DNA from 2 places in the Burkholderia arboris genome. Region 2 is predicted to be linked to the other one. Evidence: predicted binding sites of a transcription regulator. Region 2 holds the regulator's gene; the other holds the start of a gene.

Region 1 (5,126 bases), 1.3 Mb from region 2:
CGCGGCGAGAAAGCGTGCCTGCTTCGCACGCTCGGCCGGCGTTTGCGGCAGTGCACCGAATTTCTTGCGCCAGACCGCCTGCGCACGCACCCATTCGGTCTCGCGCAGCTGCGCGTTCACTTCCTCGACGAGCGTGTCGCCGACTGCATGACGCTTCAGCTCGCTGACGATCCGCGCGACGCCGACACGCGATGCGCGGCGATGCACGAGGCTCTCGGCAAAGCGCGCGTCGGACAGCCAGCCTTCCTTTTCCAGCGCATCGAGCACCGGTTCGACGGATTCGTCTTCGCCGACGTAAGGCGCGAGCTTGCGCGCGAGTTCCGCACGACTGTATTCACGCCTCGACAGATAGCCGAGCGCGCGGCCCTTCAACGAGCGTTGCGGTTTTGACGACTTGCGTTCGGTGGCGCCCGGCGTGTCGCCTGATGACGTACTGGAAGAAGCGCCGGACGCACGGTGCGTGCGGCGTGGATGCTGGCTGCTGCGTGTGTAGACGTCTTCCCTTGCCGGCGCCGACGCGTCGGCGGCGCGATCGCCCGGGAAGCGGACACCGGACACGCGACGGCGGGAGCGGTCGTGTGCGTCGAACGATTCGCCGTCGTCGAACGGGTCGTCCGGCGCGGCAATCTCAAACGAAACGAGGGCATCATCGGATGCCCTCGTCGCGGTGCGGTTCGCGGCATGGCTGCCTGCAACCCGCCGGCCGGCGCCCGAGGATCCGGCTCGCCGGCCAGAGCGACCCGCCGCTTCGGGCGCGTCGCTCTCTTCCGGCTCGCCAGCCTGACCTCGGCGCGCAACCATCACTCTTCTTCGTCCATCGCCTCGGCTTCGTGGCTCACGCCATCGGGCATGCTGACGACACCGAGCGATTCGCGGATGCGGTTCTCGATCTCGCGTGCGATTTCCGGATTTTCGCGCAGGAATTCACGCGCGTTGTCCTTGCCCTGGCCGATCTTCTCGCCGTTATAGCTGTACCAGGCGCCCGCCTTGTCGACGATCTTCGCCTGCACGCCGAGATCGATGATCTCGCCCTGGCGCGAAATGCCTTCGCCATACAGGATGTCGAAGATCGCTTCGCGGAACGGCGGCGATACCTTGTTCTTGACGACCTTCACACGGGTTTCGTTGCCGATCACCTCGTCGTTCTTCTTGATCGAGCCGATCCGGCGGATGTCGAGACGCACCGACGAGTAGAACTTCAGCGCGTTGCCGCCCGTCGTGGTTTCCGGGTTGCCGAACATCACGCCGATCTTCATCCGGATCTGGTTGATGAAGATCACGAGGCAGTTCGTGCGCTTGATCGTGCCGGTCAGCTTGCGCAGCGCCTGCGACATCAGGCGGGCCTGCAGACCCGGCAGCGAATCGCCCATCTCGCCTTCGATTTCGGCCTTCGGCACGAGCGCCGCGACCGAGTCGATGACGATCATGTCGATCGAGCCCGAGCGCACCAGCGCGTCGGTGATTTCAAGCGCCTGCTCGCCGGTGTCCGGCTGCGAGATCAGCAGCTCCGGCACGTTCACGCCGAGCTTCGCGGCATATTGAACGTCGAGCGCGTGCTCGGCGTCGATGAACGCTGCGGTGCCGCCCAGCTTCTGCAGTTCGGCGATGACCTGCAGCGTGAGCGTGGTTTTACCCGACGATTCCGGACCGTAGATCTCGACGACCCGGCCACGCGGCAGGCCGCCGACGCCTAGTGCGATATCAAGACCCAGCGAGCCCGTGGAGACGACCTGGATATTCTCGGCCGCCTCGCCGTCGCCCATGCGCATGATCGACCCTTTGCCGAACTGCTTCTCGATCTGCGCGAGTGCGGCCGCCAGCGCCTTGCTCTTCTCGGCGGTCATCCCGGAGCCCTTCTTGCTATCTTCCATGAATCGTCCTTTGCTATGATGAGCAGCGTCTGTTAGAGGCGCGCCCGCTTTCAAGCGCCGCCGAATGCAGACACTGTATAAAAAAACAGTAGTTTATGCAAGCCCGCAATTCAGGGCGTTGTACACGAATAACTCCGGAGACAGCCGCGTCGGCGCGAATGCCCCGCCGGCCATCGGTCAGCAACATGCGAATCCTCATCGCCGAAGATGACAGCATACTCGCGGACGGACTCACCCGGTCACTCCGCCAATCGGGCTATGCGGTCGACCACGTGAAGAGCGGCGTCGATGCCGATACGGCGCTGTCGATGCAGACTTTCGACCTGCTGATCCTCGATCTCGGGCTGCCGAGAATGTCCGGGCTCGACGTGCTCAAGCGCCTGCGCGCCCGCAATTCCAACCTCCCCGTGCTGATCCTGACCGCCGCCGACAGCGTCGACGAACGCGTGAAGGGGCTCGACCTCGGCGCCGACGACTACATGGCCAAGCCATTCGCGCTCAACGAGCTCGAGGCGCGCGTGCGCGCGCTGACCCGGCGCGGCGCGGGCGGCGGCCCGACCGTCGTGCGGCACGGCTCGCTCGCATTCGACCAGGTCGGCCGCATCGCGTATGCGAACGATCACGTGCTCGATCTCTCCGCGCGCGAACTCGGCCTGCTCGAAGTGCTGCTGCAGCGGATCGGCCGGCTCGTGTCGAAGGAGCAGCTCGTCGATCACCTGTGCGAATGGGGCGAGGAAGTCAGCAACAACGCGATCGAAGTCTACGTGCACCGGCTGCGCAAGAAGATCGAGCCGAGCGGTGTGCGGATCTCGACCGTGCGCGGCCTCGGCTATTGCCTCGAGAAGGTCGCGCCTGCCGCGCCGGCCGACGCGACAGCGCCCCAGCCCGCGGTGGCCGGCACGCCGCTGCGCTGACACCGGGCGTCGCCGCGATGGCCACGCCGGCCCACTCCCGCCCCCCGACCGGCGCACCGTCGTCGGCCGCCGACGAAGCCCGCGACGCGCGCTACGAGAACCCGTTCGCGCCGCCCGACGAAACCGAATCGCCCGAGGCACCGCGCCCGCGCTCGCTGTTCGGCGAAATCCTCGACTGGATGCTCGCGCCGCTGCTGCTGCTGTGGCCGATGAGCATCGCCGTCACCTACCTCGTCGCGAAGACGATCGCGAACAGCCCGTTCGACCGCGCGCTCGAAACCAACGCGTACGTGCTCGCCCGGCAGATCCATCCGGTGAACGGCGTCGCCGAGCTGACGCTGCCGGAGCAGACGCGCGACTTCCTGCGCGCGGACAACGTCGACAGCGTTTACTTCCAGGTGCTCGGCACGCGCGGCGAACTGGTCGCGGGCGAAGCCGACATGCCGCTGCCGCGCGACGAGGACCGCCCGCCGCCGGGCGTCGTCGTGTTCCGCGACGACCTGCTGCGCGGCAACGACGTGCGCGTCGCGTATACGACGGTCGCACTGCCGCAATCGGGCGGCACGCAGCCCGTGCTCGTGCAAGTCGGCGAAACGCTCGACAAGCGCAACGCGCTCGCGAACGACATCATCAAGGGCGTGATCCTGCCGCAGTTCGTGATCCTGCCGCTCGCGATCCTGCTCGTGTGGTTCGGGCTGTCGCGCGGGCTCGCGCCGCTCAACGCGCTGCAGGCGCACATCCGCGCGCGGCGGCCCGACGACCTGTCGCCCGTCGAGGCGCAGCGCGCGCCGCCCGAGATCGAGCCGCTCGTCACGTCGTTCAACGACCTGCTCGCGCGTCTCGAACAGAACATGGCGCTGCAGAAGCGCTTCATCGCCGACGCCGCGCACCAGATGAAAACGCCGCTCGCGGGCCTGCGCACGCAGGCCGAGTTCGCGCTGCGCCACCCGGTCCCGCCGGACGTGCAGCGCTCGCTCGAACAGATCGCGACGAGTTCCGAGCAGGCCGCGCGGCTCGTCACGCAATTGCTGGCGCTCGCGCGCGCCGAGAACCGCGCGAGCGGGCTCACGTTCGAACCGGTCGAGATCGCCGCGCTTGCACGGCGCGCGGTGCGCGACTGGGTGCAGGCCGCGCTCGCGAAGCGGATGGATCTCGGCTACGAGGGGCCGCCCGACGACGCACCGCTCGACGTCGACGGCAATCCGGTGATGCTGCGCGAAATGCTCGGCAACCTGATCGACAACGCGATCCGCTACACGCCCGAAGGCGGCCGCATCACCGTGCGCGTGCATGCCGACCCGGCGGCGCGGTTCGTGCATCTCGAAGTCGAGGATACGGGCCCCGGCATCCCGGCCGCCGAACGCGAGCGCGTCGTCGAGCGCTTCTACCGGATCCTCGGCCGCGAAGGCGACGGCAGCGGCCTCGGGCTCGCGATCGTGCGCGAGATCGCCACGCAGCACGGCGGCACGCTGACGCTCGACGATCACGTCTACCAGCGCACGCCGCGCCTTGCCGGCACGCTCGTGCGCGTCAGCCTGCCGCTGACCGGTACGGCCCCGGATTAACCCTGACTCACGCGTCCGCGGCCCGGCGCAATTGCGTCGAAACCAGCAATTTGCCGGACGTTCACCGCATGATCGACACCAGAAGCAGTCGATTCGGCGCGGGTTAACGCGCAGTCGTTTTGTACGCGCGAGTCAGTCCGCCGTAAGTTTCCATGCCAATAATCGTCGACAGGCCCGCCCACCCAAGGCGGCCGCACATCTATATCAAGGGACTTGGAGACGATTCATGGCAACGTTAGGCGGGCAAATTTCGCACTCGCCGATGACGGGCGAAGAGAAGAAGGTGATCTTCGCGTCGTCGCTCGGCACCGTGTTCGAGTGGTACGACTTTTACCTGGCCGGTTCACTCGCGGCCTACATCAGCAAGAGTTTCTTTTCCGGCGTCAATCCGACCGCCGCGTTCATCTTCACGCTGCTCGGTTTTGCCGCCGGCTTCGCGGTGCGGCCGTTCGGCGCGATCGTGTTCGGCCGGCTCGGCGACATGGTCGGCCGCAAGCACACATTCCTCGTGACGATCGTGATCATGGGCGTCTCGACGTTCGTGGTCGGCTTCCTGCCCGGCTACGCGTCGATCGGCATCGCCGCGCCGGTGATCTTCATCGCGATGCGGCTGCTGCAGGGCCTCGCGCTCGGCGGCGAGTACGGCGGCGCGGCGACCTACGTCGCCGAACATGCGCCGGCGAACCGTCGCGGCTTCTATACCGCATGGATCCAGACGACCGCCACGCTCGGCCTGTTCCTGTCGCTGCTCGTGATCCTCGGCGTGCGTACGTTCA
Region 2 (5,126 bases):
CACGTCGCAGCCGATCTCCGATTCGATCAGCGCGTGCGGCGCACCTTCGGCGATCTTGCGGCCTTCCTCGATCACGCACAGGCGATCGCACAGTCGTTCGGCTTCTTCCATGAAGTGCGTGGTGATCAGGATCGTCTTGCCGCGCGCGAGCAGCGAACGCAGCCGCTCCCACATCAGATGCCGCGCCTGCGGATCGAGGCCCGTCGTCGGCTCGTCCAGCACCAGCACGTCGGGATCGTTGACGAGCGCGCGGGCGAGCGTGAGGCGGCGTTTCATGCCGCCCGACAACTCGCCGACCTTCGCATCGGCCTTGTTTTCGAGCTTCGCGAATTCGAGCAGCGGCTGCACGAGTGCGCGTGCGGCCTGCGCCGACATCCCGAAGTAGCGGCTGAACACGAGCAGGTTCTCGCGCACGGTGAAGTCGGGATCGAGATTGTCGAACTGCGGGACGACGCCGACGCGCTGGCGTGCATGCCGCGCGCGCGATGGAACCGGTTCGCCGCATAGGGAGATGGTGCCGGCATCGGGGTGCGTGAGGCCGAGCAGCATTTTCAGGGTGGTGGTCTTGCCGGCGCCGTTCGGTCCGAGCAGGCCGTAGCATTCGCCGGCCTGGACGTTGAAGGACAGACCGTTGACGACGAGCTTGTCGCCATAGCGCTTTTCGACGTTGCGGAAATCGATCGGTGCGACGGACATGGGCATGTTGTCGTTGTGAGCGGGTGCGTTCCGCTGCCCGCCGGCTGGCCGGTTGGCGAACGGATCGGACGAATGCGTGTCACATGGGCATGACCGAAGCGAACGACGCCGGCGCGATATGACCCGCTGGAGTACGGACGAGCCATTCTAGTGCATCGGCTGCGTCTCTTCAGGGCATGCCTGCACGGTGCGATGCATGCGCGCACCGATCGTGCACTGCATCATCGCGCACGCGCCGCGCGGGGCGAATCAGCGTTTTCCATCCCTTGCGTCCTGAATTGCGGCGCACCATGATGAATGCGTAGGCTCGTTGTCGCGATAGGGAGGTTTCATGGCTAGCTACAACAAGATTTTGCTGTGTTACGACGGCACGCTCGAAGGGCGCAAGGCACTGCGCTGCGGCGCTAATCTCGCAATGGACCTGAAGGCCGAAACGCACTTGCTGTCGGTCGTCGACATGCGTTCGAGCATTGCGCAAAGTGCAGGTTTGCTGACCGATGTCGCATGCGGCCGCTTCGAGGAAACCGCGCGCGAAATCCTCGAGGAAGGGGTGAACTGGCTGCGCGAGCGTGGCGTGCAGGCCGAAGGCCATTTCGCGTTCGGTTATCCGATCGACGAAATCGCGAATCTTGCGTCGGAACTGAAGGTCGACCTCGTCGTTGTCGGCCACCGGTGCCGCAGCGGACTGTCGCGATGGTGGATGGGCTCGGGCAATACGCAACTGCTCGACCGCGTGAACTGCAGCATTCTGGTGGCGTGCTCGTCGGCGGAAGAGCAGAAAGCCGAAATCGCGCGCGAGCGTGAAGCGGCCACGGCGAACGGCAAATGATCTAAAGACGCGATGGTTGCCTGGTCGGCAATGCGTGCTGGTCAGGCGCCGCACCGCTTCAGCGGTGCGGGCGTCGAGCGCGGCCTGTTATGCGTGCAGGTCGATCGCGGACAATTTCCACGAAAACAGCCCGAAGCGGTGGAATACCGCCGCATAGCGCGTGCCGTCGGCGCTGCGCTGATACGTCACGACGAATTCATCGATATTCCGGTAGCCCGCGCTGGTTTGCTGCGGATGCGTCGCCTCGCTCGGGCTCGCCGGCGTGGCAGGCGCGGGCACCGCTGACGACGCGGTCGCAGCGGATGCGTTACTGCTCGCAGCGGCGGCACTTGCCGGCGCCGGATTGGCCGGCGTTGCGGCTGGTGCGCCGCCCGGTGTATTGCCTTGCGGCAGATTCGACAAATCAGGCGGGCGCTCGCCCGGATTGCCGCGCGGCGGCAATCCGCTCATCAGCGCGGCCACGCCCTCCGGGGTCGCGTACGCATCGACCAGCGGGCCGATCAACGCGGACCCGATCAGCGCGCCGATCACCGCAAACGGGTTGTTCTTCTTCACAGCGTCGATCCGGCGCATCAACTCTTCCGTGACCTGCTGTTTGAGGCTGATGCGTAGCGACGGAAAATCGACATACTCGCTGATCGCCTGCGCATCTCGCGCATCGATCGCCGATTTCAGGCGACCGAGCGCGACGTACGGCGACGCGTACGCATAGCCGATCGCCGCAATGACGACGACGATCAGCGCGACGATCAGCAGGGGCTTGAGTCGCCATGCGCGGCTCGGCGATCCAGTCACGTTGCCTCCGGTGCGGGGATGTTCCGCAATCAGAGACCGCCCGGCGTAGCCGATCGTTCCTCCGCGATGCAGCGATCGATCATCCGGCACACGGCATCGATCGTGCCGACCATGATCAGGCGCGACCGGCCGTGATAGACGCGCACCGGTGCGCGACGCGCGGGTTCCGCGTGATTCAGGCCGGCGTTCAGCGATACCCGGGCGAACGCGGGGAGCGCTGACGGCAGCAGGGACGCCTGCCGTTCGACTGCGACTTCTTCTTGCACGGGCGCGGCCGCGGACAGCGGTGCGCAGGGCGTGCGGCCGCGCAGATGACGCAGGCGGCCGAATTGACGGAAAGGCAGCAGACGGGCAAGGCGTTCCATGATGTTCTCCTCAGCGAGACGGAATGTCAGAGTTCGCCCGAGCGGATCAGCCCGACGGCGATGCCTTCCAGCGCGAATTCGGCGCTGCCGGCCTTGACGAAGATGTTTTCGTAATCCGGGTTCTCCGCGATCAGCTCGAGACCGCCCGGCCGGCGCATCAGGCGCTTGACCGTGACGTCGTCACCGAGACGCGCGACGATGATCTGGCCATCCTTCGCTTCCGTGCGCTTCTGCACGGCGAGGAGATCGCCATCGAGGATGCCGGCGTCGCGCATCGACAGGCCGCGCACCTTCAGCAGGTAGTCGGGCTTGCTCGTGAACAACGCGGGATCGCATGCGTAGTGCTGCGAGATGTGCTCCTGCGCGAGGATCGGGCTACCGGCTGCGACGCGGCCGACGAGCGGCAGCGACAACTGCATCAGGCCGGCGTGCGGCAACGTGAACTGGTGCGGGGCATCTTCGATGCCGAGCAGGCGGATGCCGCGCGACGCGCCGGCCGCCAGCTCGATCACGCCTTTGCGCGCCAGCGCGCGCAGGTGCTCCTCGGCCGCATTCGGCGAGCTGAAACCCAGTTCGGCCGCGATCTCGGCGCGGGTGGGCGGGAATCCGGAGCGCTCGATCGCGCGACGGATCAAGTCGAACACTTGCTGCTGACGGGCGGTGAGTTTGGTCATGGCTCAACTGTATGGATAGACAGTGAGCTGTATTTTTATACAGTACTTCGCGAATTTCAAGTGTTACGTGAGGTTCGACGCGATCACGCCGGTTCCGGCGTGATTTCGCGACGTCCGGACGGCGGTTTATCTGCCGCAACCGTCCATCCCGTCTGCGTTAGCACTTTTGAGTATTAAAAAATGAAGAACGATTATTTTTAATCATGTAACCCGTTCGTTAGACTGGCCCGACATCGCAACACCGACAACACTGGAGAACCAAGGATGGCGAAGCGCAATACGGGGCTGGTGGGCGGAGTGGGCCGCCTGATCGCAACACTCGCGCTGGGCGCGGCGGCGGCGCTGGGCGTCGCGACGCATGCCCAGGCCGATACGACGTTCCTGAACGTGTCGTACGACCCGACGCGCGAGCTGTATCAGGACTTCAACCAGGCGTTTGGCAAGGAGTGGAAGGCGAAGACGGGCGAGACCGTGAACTTCAAGCAGTCGCACGGCGGGTCGGGCGCGCAGGCGCGTTCGGTGCTCGACGGCCTGCAGGCCGACGTCGTCACGCTGGCGCTCGCGTACGACATCGACGCGCTCGCGAACAAGGGGCTCGTCAACAAGGACTGGCAGAAGCGCCTGCCCGACAACGCGTCGCCGTACACGTCGACGATCGTGTTCCTGGTGCGCAAGGGCAACCCGAAGGGGATCAAGGACTGGGACGACCTGACCAAGCCGGGCATCTCGATCGTCACGCCGAACCCGAAGACGTCGGGCGGCGCGCGCTGGAACTACCTGGCCGCATGGGCGTACGCGGTGCACAAGCCGGGCGGCAACGAGCAGACGGCCAAGGAATTCGTCACGAAGCTCTACAAGAACGCAGGCGTGCTCGATTCGGGCGCGCGAGGCGCGACGACGAGCTTCGTGCAGCGCGGGATCGGCGACGTGCTGATCGCATGGGAGAACGAGGCATTCCTGTCGGTGAAGGAATTCGGTACCGACAAGTTCGAGATCGTCGTGCCGTCGGTGAGCATCCTGGCCGAGCCGCCCGTCGCGGTGGTCGACAAGGTGGTCGACAAGAAGGGCACGCGCAAGCTGGCCGACGCGTACCTGAACTTCCTGTACAGCCCGCAGGGCCAGGAAATCGCGGCGCGCAACTACTACCGGCCGCGTTCGAAGAACGTGCCGGCGGAACTGACGAAGCAGTTCCCGAAGCTGAAGCTGTACACGGTCGACGACACGTTCGGCGGCTGGACGAGTGCGCAGAAGACGCATTTCGCGGACGGCGGCGTGTTCGACTCGATCTACAAGCCGCAGTAACGCCATAACGACAGCGGCGCGCCACGACAGCGCGCCGCATCCCCGATTGCCCGCCGGCGCGATTCACTGCGCCGGCGTTTGCGTCGGACCCATGAGCAGCATCGACCCAGCAAGAGCATCCGATGACGACGTACACCTTTCGCAAGCCGAGCGCGCTGCCCGGTTTCGGCGTGACGCTCGGCATCACGGTGGCCTATTTGAGCCTCGTGGTGCTGATCCCGCTCGCCGCCACGTTCCTGAAGACCGCGACGCTGTCGTGGGACCAGTTCGTCACCGCCGTCACGTCGCCGCGCGTGCTCGCGTCGTACCGGCTGACGTTCACGTCCGCACTTGGCGGCGCGCTGATCAACGCCGTGTTCGGCTTCCTCGTCGCGTGGGTGCTCGTGCGCTACACGTTTCCGTTCAAGCGCCTCGTCGATGCGATCGTCGACCTGCCGTTCGCGCTGCCGACGTCGGTCGCCGGCA

What was found. The regulator LexA, encoded in region 2, represses DNA repair genes until DNA is damaged. The targets are predictions, from matches to a motif close to ACTGTATNNNNATACAGT.
Region 1: the regulator LexA is predicted to act here: its motif matches at 1,944-1,961, upstream of recA (recombinase RecA).

Annotation. Positions count from the first base shown of each region.
Region 1 covers NZ_CP109821.1:3,054,329-3,059,454, forward strand. Annotated here, with positions in the region: gene recX (recombination regulator RecX) at 1-801, opposite strand, end outside; gene recA (recombinase RecA) at 801-1,871, opposite strand; gene OHZ10_RS14360 (response regulator transcription factor) at 2,057-2,785, shown strand; gene OHZ10_RS14365 (sensor histidine kinase) at 2,803-4,350, shown strand; gene OHZ10_RS14370 (MFS transporter) at 4,577-5,126, shown strand, end outside.
Region 2 covers NZ_CP109821.1:1,752,143-1,757,268, forward strand. Annotated here, with positions in the region: gene nodI (nodulation factor ABC transporter ATP-binding protein NodI) at 1-696, opposite strand, end outside; gene OHZ10_RS08365 (universal stress protein) at 1,028-1,525, shown strand; gene OHZ10_RS08370 (DUF2939 domain-containing protein) at 1,613-2,320, opposite strand; gene OHZ10_RS08375 (hypothetical protein) at 2,350-2,685, opposite strand; gene lexA (transcriptional repressor LexA) at 2,712-3,359, opposite strand; gene OHZ10_RS08390 (sulfate ABC transporter substrate-binding protein) at 3,624-4,661, shown strand; gene cysT (sulfate ABC transporter permease subunit CysT) at 4,784-5,126, shown strand, end outside.